Linked DNA regions of Blastochloris tepida. The main gene of each other region encodes a partner of the protein of the gene in region 2 in a complex. Links are inferred from orthologs where the notes say so. Each region holds a gene or a part of one and is shown on either strand. Other genes may lie near its edges. The genes, in order: dnaN and BLTE_RS06395.

What was found.
Region 1: the proteins of BLTE_RS06395 (region 2) and dnaN are in contact, whole or in part, in a solved structure (PDB 1OK7), measured with the Escherichia coli proteins. The link is inferred for Blastochloris tepida from one-to-one orthologs.

Annotation. Positions count from the first base shown.
Region 1 is NZ_AP018907.1:860,166-869,888, reverse strand. What follows is about bases 2,376-5,210. They hold dnaN (DNA polymerase III subunit beta), read right to left. Parts: upstream 4,435-5,210; coding sequence 3,316-4,434; downstream 2,376-3,315. Other genes in these bases: dnaA (chromosomal replication initiator protein DnaA), read right to left, coding at 4,627-5,210; BLTE_RS03915 (DNA replication/repair protein RecF), read right to left, coding at 2,376-3,125. In the rest of the region: BLTE_RS03920 (hypothetical protein), read left to right, coding at 1,278-1,607; more of BLTE_RS03915, read right to left, coding at 1,875-2,375; more of dnaA, read right to left, coding at 5,211-6,039; rpsT (30S ribosomal protein S20), read right to left, coding at 7,293-7,559; BLTE_RS03895 (undecaprenyl-diphosphate phosphatase), read left to right, coding at 7,834-8,640; BLTE_RS03890 (class I SAM-dependent methyltransferase), read left to right, coding at 8,637-9,440; BLTE_RS03885 (complex I NDUFA9 subunit family protein), read right to left, coding at 9,546-9,723. UniProt on the Escherichia coli protein: Confers DNA tethering and processivity to DNA polymerases and other proteins. Acts as a clamp, forming a ring around DNA (a reaction catalyzed by the clamp-loading complex) which diffuses in an ATP-independent manner freely and bidirectionally along dsDNA.
Region 2 is NZ_AP018907.1:1,383,365-1,393,232, reverse strand. The notes cover bases 4,217-7,196. They hold BLTE_RS06395 (DNA polymerase IV), read left to right. Parts: upstream 4,217-5,060; coding sequence 5,061-6,332; downstream 6,333-7,196. Other genes in these bases: BLTE_RS06385 (precorrin-2 C(20)-methyltransferase), read right to left, coding at 7,130-7,196; cobJ (precorrin-3B C(17)-methyltransferase), read right to left, coding at 6,381-7,133; BLTE_RS06400 (DUF3572 domain-containing protein), read left to right, coding at 4,754-5,041; BLTE_RS06405 (response regulator), read right to left, coding at 4,217-4,569. Outside these bases: BLTE_RS06425 (cation diffusion facilitator family transporter), read left to right, coding at 1-194; BLTE_RS06420 (hypothetical protein), read left to right, coding at 469-669; BLTE_RS06415 (helix-turn-helix transcriptional regulator), read right to left, coding at 699-1,805; BLTE_RS06410 (PleD family two-component system response regulator), read right to left, coding at 2,768-4,189; more of BLTE_RS06405, read right to left, coding at 4,198-4,216; more of BLTE_RS06385, read right to left, coding at 7,197-7,855; BLTE_RS06380 (precorrin-8X methylmutase), read right to left, coding at 7,901-8,530; BLTE_RS06375 (cobyric acid synthase), read left to right, coding at 8,727-9,868. UniProt on the Escherichia coli protein: Poorly processive, error-prone DNA polymerase involved in translesion repair and untargeted mutagenesis. Copies undamaged DNA at stalled replication forks, which arise in vivo from mismatched or misaligned primer ends.

The DNA.
Region 1 (9,723 bases), 520 kb from region 2 along the record:
CCGAGCGGCTGATGGAGCTGGAGGTCGGCTCCCTGACCGGCGCCGGCTATGGCGAGAAGAGCGCCGAGCGGCTGGCCCAGCGTAACGGCTATCGCGACCGGGTGTGGCAGACCCGAGCCGGCGAGGTCGAGCTGCGCATCCCCAAGCTACGCAAGGGCTCCTACTTTCCGAGCTTCCTGGAGCCGCGCCGGCTGGCCGAGAAGGCGCTGACCGCCGTCATCCAGGAAGCCTACGTCCAGGGCATCTCGACCCGCTCGGTCGACGACCTGGTCAAGGCGCTCGGCATGAGCGGCATCTCGAAGAGCCAAGTTTCCCGGCTGGTCGAGGAGATCGACGGCAAGGTCAAGGCCTTCCTGGAGCGGCCGATCGAGGGCGAGTGGCCCTATCTGTGGATCGACGCGACCTATGTGAAGGTGCGCCAAAGCGGGCGGATCGTCTCGGTGGCGGTGATCATCGCCGTGGGCGTCAACGCCGAAGGCCGGCGCGAGGTGCTGGGCATGGACATCGGCTGCTCGGAGGCCGAGCCGTTCTGGACCAGCTTCCTGCGCAAGCTGACGCGGCGCGGCCTGCGCGGCGTCAAGCTGGTCATCTCGGACGCTCATGAAGGCATCAAGGCGGCGGTGACGCGGGTGCTGGCCACCACCTGGCAGCGCTGCCGGGTGCACTTCATGCGCACGCTTCTGGCCCACGCCGAACGCCAGGGCCGGCGGGCGGTGTCGGCCTTCGTCGCCACCGCTTTCGCCCAGGAGGACGCCGAGGCCGCCCGGGCCCAGTGGCGGCGCGTTGCCGATCAGCTGCGCCCAAGGTGCACAAACTCGCCGCCCTGATGGACGAAGCCGAGACCGACGTCCTGGCCTACATGACGTTTCCCGCCCAGCACCGCGTTAAGCTGCACAGCACAAACCCACTTGAGCGACTCAATGGCGAGATCAACCGACGCACCGACGTCGTCGGCATCTTCCCCAACGAGGATGCCATCACCCGCTTGGTCGGCGCTATCCTCTTGGAGCAAAACGACGAATGGGCCGTCCAGCGGGCGCGCTACATGACGCTGGAAACGATCGCCCCGCTCGGCGATGATCCCATCGTCGGACTGCCATCACTGGCAAGCTGACCAGCCCGGTCCAACCGGGGGACGACGGTGGCCAAGACGCCAGCTACACCACGCCACGGGACACGATCTCGATGCGTTCCGCCGGCACTACAACGAGGAGCGGCCGCACGAGGCAATCGCGCAGCATCCCCCGGCCGATCTCTACGTCGCATCCCCGCGGGCGATGCCGGAGACCGTCGAGGACCCCTGGTACGACGCCGATCATCAGGTGCGCCGGGTGCGGCCGGCCGGCGACATCAAGTGGAAGGGCGAGCACGTCTTCATCGGCGAAGCCTTCGCGGGCGAGCTGCTCGGCCTCGAGGAGCTCGAGACGGGCGACCATGTGGTGCGCTTCTGCGCGCACGACATCGGCCTGATCGATCGCCGCGGTTTGTTCCGCCGCTTCGCTCCGCCCCGTCCGGGGCTCCGCGAGCCGGCGGAACAAACCGCAAACCCCAACCCAGACCTGTCGACCATCCTCCCGGTCCAAACTGTCGACCATCTTCCCGGTTGAACAGGGGTGCGTAGCGAGGCTGGAAACCAGAAGCTCGCGGGGGGGCCGTCTCATGCCAACGGCCGCGAACGCGGGCCGTTGGTTCCGGTCGCGGATTTTCGAGAAATCTTTGGTTTCCCGAAAGAAAATCCGCAAGAGTCAACGGCCCCACGCGTCAGCGTCTGGGGCCGTTGGTCTCAGTCTGCCACCGGAAGAGCCGACCCGCCGGCGATGAAACCGCCTCGCCGCCGGAAACCGCTGGGGTGAGGTTGGTCCGGATACGTCTGTTCAATCCAGCCGCGTCAGCCGGCCGGGCTCGACCGCGAAGCGCACCGCGCGGGTGCCCAGCGCCGCGAAGGCCGCAAGGTCGGTGCCGGTCATCCAGCTCTGCACGCCGAGCCGCATCAGCGTGTCATAGAGCGCGGCCCGGCGATCGGGGTCGAAATGGGCGGCGATCTCGTCGAGCAGCAGCACCGGCAGCATGCCGGTCATCGCCCCCACCAGCCGCACATGCGCCAGCACGAGGCCGACCAGCAGCGCCTTCTGCTCGCCGGTCGAGGCGCGGTCGGCCGGCACCCCCTTGGGGCCGAAGATCACCACGAGGTCGGAGCGGTGCGGCCCGTCCAGCGTGCGGCCGGCGGCGCGGTCGCGGGCGCGGCCCTCGGCGAGGCGGGCGCGGTAGAGATCCTCCAGCGCCAGCGCCGGCGTGTCGCCCACCGCCCGCTCCAGCCAGCCTTCGATGCGCAGGCCCGCCCACGGAAACGGCCCGGCATCGTCGCGGCCGGCGAGGATCTCGGCGGCAAGCCGCCGCACCGTCTCGGCGCGTGCCGCCGCCACCGCCACCGCCACCTCGGCCACCTCGTGCTCGACGGCATCGAGCCAGCGCGCGTCCCCTCCCCCCTGCTCCAGCAGGCGGTTGCGCGAGCGCAGCGCCCGCTCCAGCGCATTGACGCGCGCGCCGTGGGCGGGATCGACCGCCAGCACCAGCCGGTCGAGAAACCGGCGCCGCTCGGCGGCCGGGCCGAGGAACAGCCCGTCCATCTGCGGAATCAGCCAGGCGATGGCGAGATGCTCGGCGAAGGCCGCGGCGGAGCCGACCGGCACGCGGTCGATCCGGCAATCGCGGCTGCGCACCGGGGCGGTCGGATCAGACGGGTTGATGCCGGTGCCGAGCACCACCGGCCCGACATGACCCTCGATCTCGGCCGACACGGCCCAAGATCCGTTGCCGGGGTCGCCGCCCTCGCCCGAGACGCCGCCGTTACCGCCGCTGCCGTCATGATCGTAACCGCTACCGGCGGCATCGTCGTCGCGGGCCACCTCCTCCAGCGTAGCGCGGCGCAGGCCGCGGCCGGGCGCGAGAAACGAGATCGCCTCGATCAGGTTGGTCTTGCCCGCACCATTGGGGCCGACCAGCACCACCGGCGCGTCGCCGGGATCGAGCACCGCGCGCCGCCAGGAGCGGAAATTGACCAGCGACAGCCGCCGCACCCGCGCGGCGCGGCGCGAAGGCCAGGGAGATTCGGGTAACGTCATCATGCGTGGTCACGGCCGCGCGCCGGTCCCGGCCCGTGGCCAGTCCGAGCCTGATCGCCCGGCGCCGTCTCATACGGTTTCCGGTTGATCCCTTCGGGATACCGGAAACGGTCTCGCCGAAAAACACTTGATCTGGAAGGGATTTTTCGGCGACCGGGATACGAAACTCCGGCCTGATCGGCCGGAGTTCGTCTCACACCCGCATCGGCATCAGCACATAGAGCGCGCCGCGGCTGTCCTTGTCGCGCAGCAGCGTCGGCGAGCCGGGATCGGCCAGCTTGAGCTCGGCATCGTCGCCTTCGAGCTGGCCGGTGATCTCCAGGAGATAGCGCGAGTTGAAGCCGATCTCGAGCGGATCGGCGGCATAGTCGGCCTCGATCTCCTCGGTGGCCGACCCGGAGTCCGGATTGGTGACGGTCAGCACCAGCTTGCCTTCCGACAGCGCGAGCTTGACCGCGCGGCCGCGCTCGCTCGACACGGTCGAGACGCGATCGACGGCGGCGGCGAAATCCGCCTTGTCGACCAGCAGCGTCTTGTCGTTGGCGACCGGGATGACCCGCGCGTAATCGGGGAAGGTGCCGTCGATCAGCTTCGAGGTCAGCACGGTGTCGCCGAAGGCGAAGCGGATCTTGGCGGTCGAGAGCTCGATCTGCACCTCGGTCGAGCCGTCCTCCAGCAGGCGCTGCACCTCGGCCACGGTCTTGCGCGGCACGATCACCCCCGGCATGCCGGTGGCGCCGGCGGGGGCGGCGAACTCGACCTGGGCCAGACGGTGGCCGTCGGTGGCGACCGCCCGCAGCATCTCGCCCTCGGGGCCGGAGATGGTGTGCAGATAGATGCCGTTCAGATAGTAGCGCGTCTCCTCGGTCGAGATCGCGAACTGGGTCTTGTCGAGCAGCCGCTTGAGGTCGGCCGCGCTCAGCGTGAAGCGGTGGCCGAACTCGCCGGCCGTGAGGTCGGGAAAGTCGGATTCCGGCAGGGTCTGGAGCTGGAAGCGGGCGCGGCCGGCGCGGATCACCAGCGTGCCCTTGGCCGTGTCGGCCTCCAGCGAGATCTCGGCCCCCTCCGGCAGCTTGCGCACGATGTCATGGAACATGTGCGCCGGCACGGTGGTGGCGCCCGCGAGCTTCACGTCGGCGGCGATCGACTCCACCACCTCCAGGTCGAGGTCGGTCGCCTTCAGCTCCAGCCGCGTGCCGTCGGCGCGCAGCAGCACGTTGGCGAGAATGGGAATGGTGTTGCGCTTCTCCACCACGCGGTGGACGTGGCCAAGCGATTTGGCGAGGTCGGCCCGCTCGACGATGGTACGCATTGACGACACCTCGACTGCCGGCGGCGCGAGGCCGCGCGGCGGAAAGCTCCGGAAGACGCAGACGGGCTGAGGCCGAGCGGCCCTCCCCCCGGCCACCCGGGCCGGGAACAGGGACTTTAGCGCAGGATTCGCAGCAATGCGAAGGCCCTTCCGCCAATCGGCACCCGGCCAGGATGCGCCGGAGCGATCCCTCTAGTCGAGGATGCGCCGCTTGAGAAGCTCGACCTCGTCGGCGAACGCCCGGTCGGTCTTGACCTTCTCCTCGATCTTGCGGACCGCGTGCAGCACCGTGGTGTGGTCGCGCCCGCCGAACCTGCGGCCGATCTCCGGCAGCGAACGCAGGGTCAGCGTCTTCGCCAGATACATGGCCACCTGCCGCGGCAGCACGACATTGGCGGTGCGGCGCGAGGACAGGATGTCCTGCTTGGAAATGCCGGAGTGCTCGGCGACGAGGCGGATGATGTCCTCGATCCGCACCCGCTTGGTATCGGTATGCCGCACGAGGTCGCGGATGGCGTGCTCGGCCATCTCCAGCGTCACCGGGCAGCTCGTCAGCGTGTTGTGGGCGAGCAGCCGGTTGAGGGCGCCGTCGAGGTCGCGGCCATTGGCGGTCACCTGGGCGGCGACATAGTCGACCACCTCGGCGGGCACCTCGAAGCCGGGATGCTTGGTGCGGATCTGGCCGATGCGCGCCGCCAGGATGGCGCGGCGCAGCTCCTCCTCCAGCGGGCCGATCTCGACCGACAGGCCGCCGGCAAGGCGCGAGCGCACCCGCTCGTCCAGGCTCTCAAGCTCGCCCGGCGGCCGGTCGGCAGCGATCACCACGGGCCGGCCGGAATCGATCAAGGCATTGAGCGTGTGGCAGAATTCCTGCTGCACCGACTTGCCCTGCAGGAACTGCAGGTCGTCGATGATCAGAAGATCGATGCCGCGCAGCGCCTCCTTGAAGGCCAGCGCCGTCTGGTTCTTCAGCGCCGCCACGAAGCCGAACATGAACTTCTCTGCCGTAAGATACAGCACGCGCCGACCGAGCCGGCTCGCCCGCCACGCGATCGCCTGCAGCAGGTGGGTCTTGCCGAGCCCGACCGCGGCATGAACATAGAGCGGATTGAAGCGGATGCTCTCGCCGGCACGCGACTCGGCGATCTCCTGCGCCGCGGCGTGGGCCAGCGTGTTCGAGCGCCCGACCATGAAGGTCTCGAAGGTCAGGCGCGGATCGAGCGGCGAGGCCGGCAGCCCCTCGACATTGGCGAACGGGGTGTCGACGATCGGCATCGGCCGCGGCCGCGTGCCGGCCGGCAGCGCGGGCGCCGCCGCAGGCGCCGGCTCGACCGCCGCCGGGCGGGCCGGCAGCCGCGCCACCGCCGAGCGGACCACCAGATCCACCTGCTTCAGGCTCGGCATCTCCTCGCGCCAGAAGGCGTCGAGCGGCTCGGCATAATGGGTCTGGATCCAGCTCTTCAGGAAGCGCGTGGGCACCGACAGGCGCACGCCCTCGCCGGCCACCGCATCGAGCTGCATGCAGGCGAACCAGCTCGCATAGACCTCCTCGCCCAGCGTCGACTTCAGCCGGGAGCGCACGCGATCCCACGAGGCCGCCGCCATTTGCGAGTCGAACTGGGTGTCAAACCGCGTCGACGTCCGCGCAAACGCAGGCTGGGCGCTCCGTACCGATTTGTGGCCCGGGAAAAAACCGGTCTCCAGACCTTCGCTCTTCAACATCCGCCGCTCCGCTTTTCGTCGATGGTCGCAATCGTCATGCCCCTCTGCCCCGCCAGGCAGGAGACACGTCGGTTTCGTTGCCGGAAGTCGCGTTCAGCGCACGCTGGGTGCGCCCGGGAATGGGACCGCGCGTGCCGCTGCCGGCACCGCCCCGACCCGAGGGCCGTTCGGTCCCCGGACATCAGCGGCAGAGACGGCATCGGGCTTGATCCCCGACCCACAGGGCCGAGGCGCGCGGTCAATCGGAGATCGCGGGCCAGTGTGACCCCGGCACTCTCCGTTCGGTGCAATTCCAGACATAGCTGTCCCTCGGCTGCAACAACGCGCAGCTCTTCTTACTTGGAATGTCGATACTTGTTACGCCACCCGCCGACAGGACGCCGGCTGGCCCCCAAAACAAGTTCGCAAGTATATCGACTGCTGGATAACTAGACCAAGATCGGGGTCCGTTTGGGAAACCCTTGCATGGTCATGCTCTCCGCAGCTCCAACTAAAAATAACTCTGAACGAACAGACTTACCTGGGGATGACCCCCGCAGGTGAACGGAGTCTTAACACGCATCCCGGCCTTCGCAACTCGCGTCCAACCCGGCTGCGGCGCGCGGCCGGATCGGTGCCGAAACAAAAGCACGGCGCGGGGGGCAAAGGTCAGCCGGCAAATCTCTGAGGATTCTGCCGGAATCTTGGCTGGGCGTCGCCGTTGCAACACTCGCCCACAATCCCGAAATCGGCCCGTTCGGCCCGTTTGGAACCGATCGAGAATCCCGGCCCCGCCGCCGCTTAGGGTCCAAACAATTGATTATTCAGGAGAAAATCTGAGCGGCGAGACCGACGGCCAAAGCCTGCCAAGCGGCCCCTGCGCCCCCCAAACCGGAAAATTGAGTCAATGGGAAATTTACGTATGGTTCCGGATGACCGAATCGGATCCGCCATCGTGAAAAGTGGGGTCGCCGGATGAATTTCATCCCCCTGCGTGCGGCGTCATAGAAATTTCAAGCCAGAATAGCAGAAATCCGGCACTTGGTGACAAGTGCCGGATTCCATCCTTGAACCATTTGTGTCGCGGGGCCGGTCCGCCTGCCATCGCCCGCCGCGGGCGGGCAGAGGCGGCGCAGCTGGCGCCCCGGCGCCCCGCCTCAGTCGGCGATCTTCTTCACCCGCTTGGTCAGGCGCGAGACTTTGCGCGACGCGGTGTTGCGGTGGAGGATGCCCTTGCCGACCGAACGCATGATCTCCGGCTCGGCGAGCTTGAGCGCGGCGGCGGCGGCCGTCGCATCGCCCTTGGCGAGGGCGTCTTCGACCTTGCGCACCGCGGTGCGCACCCGGGTGCGGCGCATCTTGTTGATGGCGGTCCGGCGGGCGATCTTGCGGGCCGCTTTCTTGGCGGAACTGGTGTTGGCCATGGCCTGAATCCTGTAAGTCTGGGTGCGGTCCGACGCCGCGCCTGCTGTCAGCTTCTGCGGAGGGCTTGAGCGACGTTTTCGGTTCGCCGGCTCACCGGGCCGCAACTCGCGTCGCGGCTCTATAACCGCCGTCCCCGGTAGCGTCAACGGCGCCATAGCCGTTTCAGTATGGAGCTTTCGGCCAAGCGCTTGCAGTAAAGCCTGCTCTCGTGGAAAGAAGCCTTGCCGAAGTGCCGTGCGGCGCACGCTGATTCCTTCGGCATCGGGGGATAATATGACACTCGGCGATTTGATCGAGGCCACCTTCCTTGGACTCATCGAAGGTTTAACCGAATTCATTCCCGTATCGTCGACCGGTCACCTCCTGCTGGTCGGCCACTTTCTCGGCTTCGAGTCATCGGGAAAGACGTTCGAAGTCTTGATCCAACTTGGCGCCATCCTGGCAATCCTGGTTGTCTACTCCACCCGCTTTGTCGATGTCGCCATCCGCCTGCCGACAGATCCTCAAGCACGACGGTTCGTCATCGGAATTGTTGTCGGTTTCCTGCCGGCCGCAGTCATCGGCGTACTTGCCCACGGTTTCATCAAGCGTGTGCTGTTCGAAACACCGGCTTTGGTCTGCATCACCTTGATCCTCGGCGGCGTGGTGCTTCTGATCGTCGACCGGCTGCGGCTGCCCCAGCGCCACTTTGACGCCATGCGGCTGACGCCGCTGATGTGTTTCGGCATCGGCTGCTGTCAGACCGTGGCGATGATCCCCGGCGTGTCGCGCTCGGGCGCCACCATCGTCGGCGCCATGCTGATGGGGGTGGACAAGCGCGCAGCCGCCGAATTCTCCTTCTTCCTGGCGCTGCCGACCATGGCCGGCGCCTTCACCTACGACCTCTATAAGAACTGGTCGGTGCTCAGCGCCGACGACGGCCTCTTGATCCTGGTCGGCTTCGTCGCGGCGTTCTGCGCGGCGGTGCTGGTGGTCAAGACGCTGCTCGACTTCGTCGCCCGGCACGGCTTCGCGCCCTTCGCCTATTACCGCATCGCCGCCGGCACGCTGGGCCTGCTCGGTTTGTGGCTGATCGGATGAGCGCGGCGGAGGCGACAGTCGCCGGCCGCCGCGACGGCAGTGCCGGCGACACCGATTATGGGGCGATCGGCTCAGGCTACGCCGCCTTCCGCCAGCCGGAGCCGCAGATCGCCGCCCTCATCGCCGCGGCGCTCGGTCCGGCGGAGAGCGTGCTCAATGTCGGGGCCGGTGCCGGATCCTACGAGCCGCACGACCGCGCGGTGGTCGCGGTCGAGCCGTCGGCGGCGATGCGGACGCAGCGCCCGGCCGCGTTGCCGGCGGCGATCGCCGCCTGTGCCGAGCGCCTGCCCTTCGCCGACCGCAGCTTCGCCGCCGCGATGGCCACCTTCACCGTCCATCAATGGCATGATCTGGAGGCGGGCCTGTCCGAGATGCGGCGGGTGACCCGCGGCCCGGCGGTGGTGCTCACCTGCGACCCCGATCTCGTGACGCGCTTCTGGCTCGCCGACTATGCGCCGGCGGTGCTCGAGACCGAGGCGCGGCGCTACCCGTCGCTGCGCCGCATCGCCGCCGCGCTCGGCGGCATCACCGAGGTGCGGCCGGTGCCGATCCCCCTCCTCTGCCATGACGGCTTCAACGAGGCCTATTACGGCCGGCCGGAACGGTTCCTGGAGGCTGCAGCGCGCCAAGCCTGCTCGGCCTGGAGCTTCATCGACGAGGACGAGACCGCCCGCAGCATCGAGCGGCTGCGGCGCGCCCTCGCCGAGGGCACCTGGGACCGCCGCCACGGTCACCTGCGCACGCAGCCCCGCTTCGACGGCTCGCTGCGGCTGGTGGTCTCCCGCCCGCGCGCCGGCTAGGGCGTCATACGATCCGACCGCATCAGATCGGCGCTCCAAGTTTCTCGTGTGTCACATTTTCTTCCGCAAAGCCGGTAGCCACGTTTGCGGGAGATGCTTTGTCCCTCACACCGGCGGCGGTTCCGAGAATTGGCCCTCGCGGCGGAAGCGGCTGAGATAGTTGGGCAGCACGCTCATCAGCGCGGTGGGGGTGATCCCGAGCCCTTCCAGCGTGTGGCCGCTCTGGATCGCCGCGTGCGAGACGATGTTGTGGCTCTTCAGCAGCGTCACCTGATCGGGGGTG
Region 2 (9,868 bases):
ATTACGCCTATGTCGCCAAGGTCGGCCGCTCGCGGGTGATCGAGCTCTATTTCATCGTGCCGCCGGACATGCCGGCCCGCACCATCGCCGCATGGGACGGCCTGCGCGACGAGATCGGCACGGCGATCGGCGGCGAGGGGCCGGATCGCTGGCTGACCATCGTCTTCACCGGCGACCGGGAATGGGCGGAGTGAGACAGTTACCGGCCGAGAGAGCCGCAGAACCGTCGGATACCCCAATTGGGTGATGCGGGAAGAGCGGCCGCCAGCCTACCTTGAGGAATGGTCGAATGAGAGCCTGAGGCGCCATCGCGGGGTGCGCGCCTCCCCCCAAGGATGAATTCGGCCGGCCAAACGGTTTCCGCCTGATCGGGCCGGACAACCGAATTCCGACCGCCGAAAACCGTCAGCACGCTCCGCTCGTGTTCGCGATCGGCTGACGTACACAATCCAGGGAGGGAGTTCGAAAGTGTCGGAAGAGGAACAGGACAGCCACCCGTCGGCCGATCCCCTGAGCGCGATGTCGATTGTGCAGATCATCGCGTATGTGGAGGAGGAAGCGCGCCGCATCAGCGGCATCGCCGGATTCTGCCTCGCCATGGCCCGCCTCGAGCTTGAGCAGCATCACGCGCGCATTCAGGTCATCGAGACACGGACGAACGTGAATTGAGGCGTTTCCCGAAGACGTCGGCGCCGCGATCAAACGCCCTGCGCGTCGGGCGGAAGGGCCTTGCCCGCGAGCAGGGCCACGAGCTCGCCCTGGCGCCGGGTGCCGGTCTTGGCGAACACGGATTTCAGCTGGGTGCGCGTGGTTTCCGGCGACAGGCCGACCGTCCGGGCATAGTCGGTCACCGACTGGCCCTCGATCACCGCCCGCGCCACGCGCGCCTCGGCCGGCGTGAGGTCGAACAGCCCGCTCAGCAGACCCTCGGACAGGGCCTGCGGCGCCGACAGCGGCGTTGCCGCCAGCAAGGCGACGGCGCCGGTGAAGAGATCATGGGCGGTGCGGCGAACCGGCAGCACATGGGCGATCAAGGCGGGGTGGTCGTCCACGGCCGGCACCGGAAACGACATCACGCCCTCCACCGGTCCGCGGACCGCGACGCGCTGCAGCGCCTCCTGCAGCAGGGCGTTCGCCGCCGGATCGGCGAGCGCCAGATGGCCGAAGGCGCGCGGCACGAACTGGGCCGGCAACTGGTCGAGCAGCGGATTGCTGGCAAGCACCCGCCCGTCATGTCCGAACGCCGCGCCGGGCAGGCCGAGGCCGTTCAGCGTGGCGGTCATGGCGCGGGCGCGCTCGAGGCCGAGGCGTGCCGCGATCAGTGCGGCACGGGCGAGGTGCGGGCGCACGTCATCGAGCCGCGCCACCGCCTCGCGTTCGATCGGCGGCCGGCCATCGGCGCGCTGGATGTCGAACACCAGCAGGTCGCCGGTCGGAACGGTGATCATGGTGCCGACCGAGAACCAGAAGCCGTGCGGCCGCGAGAGTTCGACATAGATCGGCTCGTTCTCCAGTTCCTGCAGGTTGAACAGGTCGCTGTCGCACACGAAGCCGGGATGGCGCAGGCCGGCGAGCCGCCCCGGCTTGGGGTTGCGAGTGGCCCAGCCGTCGCGGGCATAGGCCGTCATCGGCGCCACGAGGTTCTCGGAGGCCACCCACCGGAAGTCCGGCCGGTGCGGGTTGGCGACCAGCATGCCGCCCTTGCAGCCGGAGTATTCGGCAATCCGCCTCAGCACGTCCGGCCAATGCTCGGGGACGACGCTCGCTTCGTAGATCGTCTCGACAAGAACATCCGCTTCGAACACGGCCTCTTCCCCCGGAGCACCCTCGGCAAAACCGAAAACCGGTTTTGCGACAGAGAGCGCGACAACTCAAGCGAGCAGCGGCCGTCTCCGCCGACGCGGGAACCGTCTCAACAGAAAGTGCCCGGGCAGACGCCACCCAACGGCTCCCGGCAGCGAGGCGCTTTCATCGCCGGCGGGTCGGGTTGCCGGTGGCAAGCCGAGAGGGCTTCCGGCCAATTTCTGGTTTCGGGCTTCGCCGCGCGCCCCTCGAAGAAGCCCCCCACCCCCGACCCCTCCCCACCGCTCGCGAAGCTCGCGGGGGGAGGGGAGAAAAAGGCGCGTCTTCTCCCCTCCCCCCATGAACGCAGTGAATGGTGGGGAGGGGTCGGGGGTGGGGGGTGCGCAGAATACCCCGACGCCCGTCGTCCAGAGCATTCTCCGCAAAACCGGGCACCGGTTTTGCGAAAGAGAATTCGACAAACCAAAGACTTAGAGCGTCCGATCTGATGCAGTCAGATCGGACGCTCCAAACAGAAAGTGCCCGGGCAGACCCCACCCGAACGCTCCCGGCGGCGAGGCGCCTTCATCCCAGGCGGGTCGGGTTGCCGGTGGCAAATATTTGATTTCGGATGAGAAAATCAGCGAGAGACCGCGGCCCGACGCGTCAGCGTCTGGGGCGGCTGGTCTGAAGCGGGAGAAACCGGCGGCTGGAATCAAAGGAGGCCGGCCGGGTGTCGCACGCAAGGAGGCCTCTCGCGCACGGCCCGGCCGGCCAGACCCCACGGACCCAGGAGATGCGGCGGACCTGAGCATTCCGTAGGGTTATCGCTGGAGAGCTGCAGGCATTCGCCACGTCCGGGTGGCCTGCGAAGACTCTCGTCGTTGGGGAAACTACCCCAACGCGTGCGGGAATCAATGGCAATACGCCGCGCTGGCGCAGCGCGTCGGAAACTACGTAAAAGTTTAAGGTTACGCCTGCGCCCTCAGGCTGCATCCGCCTCGACGCGGTTCCGCCCGCCGCGCTTGGCCCGGTAGAGCGCCTCGTCCGCCCGTTTCAGGATGGCGTCGGCCCCGTCCGACGACCCCTGCCGGGCCGCGATTCCGATCGAGATCGTCACGTCGAGATGGCGGGTGCCCTTGTGGATGGCAAAGGGCTCGGCGGCGATCTGGCGGCGGATGCGCTCGGCCACCGCCTCGGCGGCGGCGAGGTCGGTTTCCGGCATCACCACCACGAATTCCTCGCCGCCATAGCGGCAGGCCAGATCGATGCCGCGGATGCAGCGCTTGAGCCTGAGCGCGAACTCGCGCAGCACGTCGTCGCCGGCGTCGTGGCCCCAGGTGTCGTTGACGCTCTTGAAGTGGTCGATATCGATCAGCAGCAGCGACACCGGCTTGCCGCGGGCGGTGGCCTGCTCGATCACCGCCCCGAGGTGGCTGCCGAGATAGTGGCGATTGTGCAGGCCGGTCAGCGCATCGCTGATGGCAAGCTCCAGCGAATGCTGGACATTGTCCCGCAAGCGACTGGCATAGCGGCGCTTTCGCACCTGGGTGCGCACCCGCGCCAGCAGCTCCTGGCGATCGATCGGCCGCACCAGATAGTCGTTCACCCCAAGGTCGAGCCCGCGCAGCAGCCGCTCATTGTCCTCGGCCTCGACCAGCAGCAGCAACGGCACGTGGCGGGTGCGGTCGAGCGACCTGAGCTGGCTGCACAGCCTGAGCCCGTCCACGCCGTCGAGTCCCAGGCTCACCATCACCAGATCGAAACCGCCCTCGGCGGCGCGGAACAGCGCCCGCTGGGCGTCGGATTCGATCTCGACCGACTGCTCATGGCCCAACGCGGCGGCGATGCGCCGGGCCGCGTCGGGGCGATCCTCCACCACCAGCACCCGCCCGCCGACGCCGCTCTCGATCACCGCCTCGGCCAGCGGATCGGCAAAAGACGCGGCAAAAGGATCGGAGAGGGAGCCGGCCAAGGACCCCGCAAGACCGATGTCGCGGGTCGAGACCGCGCGAATCCGCAATTCGTCCAGCGCCATCTTCAGCCGCACCAGCGAGCGCACCCGCGTCAAGAGCGCGATGTCCTCGACCGGCTTGGTGAGGAAGTCGTCGGCCCCGGCTTCGAGCCCCCGCACCCGGTCGGCGGCGCCGCTGAGCGCGGTGATCATGATCACCGGAATATGATGGGTGAGCGGGTTCGACTTGAGGCGGCGGCAGACTTCGAACCCGTCCATGCCGGGCATCATCACGTCGAGCAGCACGATGTCGCACTGGGCGCGGGCGCAGATTTCCAGCGCCTCGGGTCCGCTTTCGGCGGTCAGCACGTCGAAATAGTCGGCGTTGAGCCGCGCTTCCAGCAGCTTCACGTTCGTCGCAACATCGTCGACGACCAGAACCCGCGCCGTCATGGAAAGCCTCAGGCCTCCCCGACGAAATGGCGGACCGTCTCGATGAACTTGGCGATCGAGATCGGCTTGGACAGATAGGCCTCGCAGCCGCCGTTGCGGATGCGCTCCTCGTCGCCCTTCATGGCGAAGGCGGTGACCGCGACCACCGGGATCGACTTGAGCTTGGGGTCGTCCTTGATCCATTTTGTGACATCGAGCCCGGAGACCTCGGGCAGTTGGATGTCCATCAGGATCAGGTCGGGCATGTGCTGACGGGCGAGATCGACCGCGTCGATCCCCTTGCGCGTCATCAGGGTGGCATAGCCGTGCGCTTCCAGCAGGTCGTGGAAGAGCTTCATATTGAGCTCGTTGTCCTCGACGATGAGCACGGTTTTCGGCATGATCACTACTCCGGGTCGCCCTGTAGACCTTGAGCCCCGGGTTCGCCGTGTCGCGGGGCAGCGGCACGGGGAGAGCCTACCCCTGCAGTCTAAAGGTCGAACTGTTACGGAAAGGCAAATGGATCCCTTCCGTTCTCGTGCCAAGTCGATCGATCGCACCAGGTCGATGGATCGAACAAGGTCGATGGATCGCACCAGGTCGATGGATCGCGCGGCAGCCGAAGGAATTGCGGCGACCGCGCTCGGCGTCGTCGCCGGCGATCCGCAGCGGCTCGGCCTGTTCATGGCGCTGAGCGGCCTCGGGCCGGAGACGCTGCGCGCCGCCGCGGCCGAGCCCGCCTTCCTGCTCGCCGTGCTGGACTTCGTGATCGGCGATGATGACCTGGTGATGGCGGTCGCCCGCGCCGCCGAGATCGCCCCGGAACGCGTGGTCGCCGCCCGCGACATCCTCGCCGGCCCGACACCGGGCTGAGCCGGCGCTTGGCCGCGCGATGTCCGCCTTCTGCCGCGACTGCCTCGCCTCGGCGCCCGAGACGGCGAACCGCTGCCCGCACTGCGGCTCGCCGCGCCTTGCGCGCCACCCCGAGCTCGATGCCCTGGCCATCGCCCATGTCGATTGCGACGCCTTCTATGCGTCTGTCGAGAAGCGCGACAATCCCGCCCTCGCCGACCGGCCGGTGATCATCGGCGGCGGCCGGCGCGGCGTGGTGGCCACCGCCTGCTACATCGCCCGCACCTATGGCGTGAAGTCGGCCATGCCGATGTTCCAGGCGCTGAAGCTGTGCCCCGAGGCGGTCGTGCTCAGGCCCGACATGGCCAAGTATGCCCGGGTCGGCCGCGAGGTGCGCGCCCGCATGCTGGCGCTGACGCCGCTGGTCGAGCCGCTGTCGATCGACGAGGCCTTCCTCGACCTGCACGGCACCGAGACGCTGCACGGCATGAGCCCGGCGCGTGTGCTCGCCGGCTTCGCCGCCGCGGTCGAGCGCGAGGTCGGCATCACCGTGTCGGTGGGCCTCGCGCCCAACAAGTTCCTGGCCAAGATCGCCTCCGACCTCGACAAGCCGCGCGGCTTCTCGGTGATCGGCGCAGCCGAGGCCGAGCGCTTCCTTTACGGCAAGCCGGTGTCGATCATCTGGGGCGTCGGCAAGGTGGCGGCCGAGCGCCTCGCCGCCGACGGCTTCCGAACGGTCGGCGATCTCGCCGCCGCCGACGAGACGCTGCTGGCCCACCGCTATGGCGCGGAGGGGTTGCGCCTCGCCCGGCTCGCCCGCGGCCGCGACGACCGGCCGGTGGTGGCCGAGCACGAGACCAAGAGCATCTCGGCCGAGACCACGTTCGAGGCCGACATCGCCGACCGCGACGAACTGGAACCGGTGCTGTGGCGCCTGTCGGAGAAGGTGGCGGCGCGGATGAAGGCCGCCGGCTTCGGCGGCCATACTGTGACGCTCAAGCTGAAAAGCGCCGATTTCCGCCTGCGGACCCGCGCCCGCACCTTGCCGCACCCGACCCGCCTCGCCCACCGCATCTTCGATGCCGGCCGCGACCTCCTGGCGCGCGAGGCGGACGGCACCCGCTTCCGCCTGATCGGCATCGGCGTCTCCGACCTCTGCGACATCGCCGAGGCCGATCCGGCCGACCTCGTCGATGCGTCGGGGCCGCGCACCGCCGCCATGGAGACGGCGGTGGACGCCCTGCGGGCGAAATTCGGCGCCGGGGCGGTGGAGCGCGGCATCGTGTTCGGCACCGGCCGGCCGCGGCGGTGAAGGGCAATCCACGATGGGGAATGCCCGAGCCGGCCCCCGGAAACCGCCTTACCCCGCCCGGCGCGGCGTATAGACGTAGGACGGGCCGCGGCGGCGGGTCACCACCCGCGTCTGCGACGAGCCGATCAGCACCACGGTGCGCATATCGGCGCGCTCGGCCGAGGCGCCGCCGAGCGGCACGATCTCGATCTGCTCCCCCGGCTCGCTGACCGCGCGGGCGAACACCACCGGCGTCGCCGGGTGTCGCACCCCGAGCAGCAGGCCGAACGCCCGCTCGAGCTGCCAGGGCCGGGCCCGCGACAGCGGATTGTAGAGCGCGATGGCGAAATCGGCCTCCGCCGCCAGCACCAGCCGCCGCTGGATCAGATCCCATGGCTTGAGATTGTCGGACAGATTGATGGCGCAGAAATCATGGCCGAGCGGCGCGCCCACCCGCGCCGCCGCCGCCAGCATGGCGGTGATGCCGGGCAGCACCTCGACCTCGACGGCCCGCCACGCCGCCTCCCCGGTCTCGATCGCCTCGAACACCGCCGCCGCCATCGCGAACACGCCGGGATCGCCCGACGACACGATGACCACGCTGCGGCCGGCCTCGGCGAGCCGCAGCGCATGGCGGGCGCGGTCGATCTCCTCGCGATTGTCGGAGGCGTGGCGCGTCTGGCCCGGCCGCTCCGGCACCCGCGCGAGATAGGGGCCATAGCCGACGAGGTCGGTGGCCTGCTCCAGCGCCGCCGTCACCTCCGGCGTCACCAGCCGCGCCGCGCCCGGCCCGAGCCCGGCGATGACCAGACGTCCGCTCACGGCCGGCGCCCCTGCCCCGGCACCAGCACCATCGAGAAATAGGGCGCCTCGTCGTCATCCTTGTCCGAAAGCGGCATCACCGTCTGCGCGGCCATGGTGCCGTATTCGACATAGAGCGCGCGCTCCAGGAAGCCGGCAATCTCCAGCGCCCGGCGCACCTTGCCGAGGTTGCGGCCGAGCTTCATCACCACCAGCGCATCGGCGATCTCGATCTGGGAGATCAGCGTGCCCTCCTCCAGCGTCGCCGGCAGGACGACCAGCACGTCGTCGCCATAGGTCATCGGCTCGCCGGCCGCGGTCCAGCAGCCGGACATGCCGGGAATGCCGGGCACCACCTCGACCCTCACGCGCTCGCGCAGGCGGCTGTAGAGGTGCATGAAGGAGCCGTAGAGGAACGGATCGCCCTCGCACAGCACCACCACGTCGTGCCCCGACTTGGCCTGCGCCAGGAGGTCGTCGGCCGCCTTCTCGTAGAACGGCCGCAGTGCGTCATTGTAGGCCGGATCGTCGGCCGGGATCTCGGTGGTGACCGGGTATTCCAGGGCGATCTCGGTGCAGCCCGGCGCCAGCAGGCCCTCGACGATGGTGCGGGCGACGCCGGGGCGGCCGGGCTTGCGGAAATAGGCGATCACCTTCGCCTCGCGCACCAGCCGCGCCGCCTTGACGCTCATCAGCTCGGGATCGCCCGGGCCGAGCCCGACGCCATGGATGGTTCCGGTCATTGTCTTGCCTTTCCTCGCCGCGCGATATCGACCGCGCCGGCGCGCCTATTCCCTGTCGCAGGCCACGGCGTTGACGGCGGCGGCCGTCATCGCGCTGCCGCCGCGCCGGCCGCGCACCACCACCGCCGGCACCCGGCCCTGGTCCAGCAGCGCCTCCTTCGATTCGGCGGCGCCGACGAAGCCCACCGGCATGCCGATCACCGCCGCCGGCGGGTCGATTCCGGGCTCGTCCAGCATCTCCAGCAAGCGGAACAGCGCGGTCGGCGCATTGCCGATCGCCACCACCGCACCGCCGAGATTCGGCCGCCACAGCTCCAGCGCCGCGGCGCTGCGGGTGGTGCCGAGCTCCTCGGCGAGCCCCGGCACCCGCGGATCGCCGAGCGTGCAGATCACCGGGTTGCGGGCCGGCAGCCGCGAGCGGGTGATGCCTTCGGCCACCATGCGCGCGTCGCACAGAATCGGCGCCCCAGCCTGCAGCGCCGCCCTGGCGCTGGCGGCGAAGCCGCGCGCGAACACGATGTCGTCGGCGACCTCCACCATGCCGCAGGCATGGATGACGCGCACCGCCACCCGTTCCTCGTCGGCATCGAAGCGGCCGAGCCGCGCCTCGGCGCGGATGATGGAAAACGAGCGGACGTAGATCGCCGCTCCGTCCTTCTCATAGTCGTATGTCATCGGAGCCTTTCGACAGGACGGCGGCGCCCGCGTCAACCGGGTTCTGCCCCGGGCCGCGTGCAGCAATCGCAACGGAACATGCCCCATCGGCCGGCAAATCTGGTAACTGGAACGCTGACTCTGTCAATCTGCCGTGACGTTGTGGTGCGATGACGCCGCGCCCCGCGCCGGCTGGTTGCGAAAGGATCGAGGTTTCATGTCCGCCCGTGTGCTCATGCTGCAGGGAACCGGCTCCGATGTCGGCAAGTCCCTGCTGGTCGCCGGACTTGCCCGCCTGTTCTCGCGCCGCGGCCTCCGGGTGCGGCCGTTCAAGCCGCAGAACATGTCCAACAATGCCGCGGTGACCGAGGACGGCGGCGAGATCGGCCGCTCCCAGGCGCTGCAGGCCCGCGCCGCCCGCGCCGCCTCCTCGGTGCATATGAACCCGGTCCTGCTCAAGCCGCAGGGCGAGACCGGCGCCCAGATCGTCGTCCAGGGCAAGGTGTGGGGCGAGACCAAGGCCCGCGACTATCAGGCCGCCAAGAAGACGCTGCTGCCCTATGTGCTCGACAGCTTCGCCAAGCTGCGGGAGGACAGCGACCTCGTGCTGGTCGAGGGCGCGGGTGCGGCCGCCGAGGTCAATCTGCGCGCCGACGACATCGCCAATATGGGCTTCGCCCGCGCCGTCGGCGTGCCGGTGGTGCTGGTCGGCGACATCGACCGCGGCGGCGTCATCGCCAGCCTCGTCGGCACCCGCACCGTGCTGGGGCCGGAGGACGGCCGCTGCATCAAGGGCTTCATCGTCAACAAGATGCGCGGCGACCCGCTGCTGTTCGCCGACGGCATGGCGTTCATCGCCGCCCGCACCGGCTGGTCGTCGCTCGGGCTGGTGCCGTTCTTCGAGCAGGCCTACCGGCTGCCGGCCGAGGATGCGCTGGCGCTTTTGGGTTCGGCCGAGCCGGGCCGCACCCGCGCCGCCTGGATCACCGCCGGCCCCCTCGCCTCCATCGAGCCGCCGGCCGAGGTCACGTCGTCCAACCGCATCAAGGTGGCGGTGCCGCTCCTGCCGCACATCTCCAATTTCGACGACCTCGACCCGCTCAAGCTCGAGCCGGCGGTCGAGCTGGTGCTGCTGCGCGACGGCGCGCCGCTGCCGGCCGACGCCGATCTGGTGATTCTGCCCGGCTCCAAGGCGGTGATCGCCGACCTCGCGGTGCTGCGCGCCTCGGGCTGGGACGCCGACCTGATCGCCCATGCCCGCCGCGGCGGGCGCATCCTGGGGGTGTGCGGCGGCTACCAGATGCTGGGCCGCACGGTCGCCGACCCGGACGGGCTGGAGGGCACGCCCGGCACCGCCCC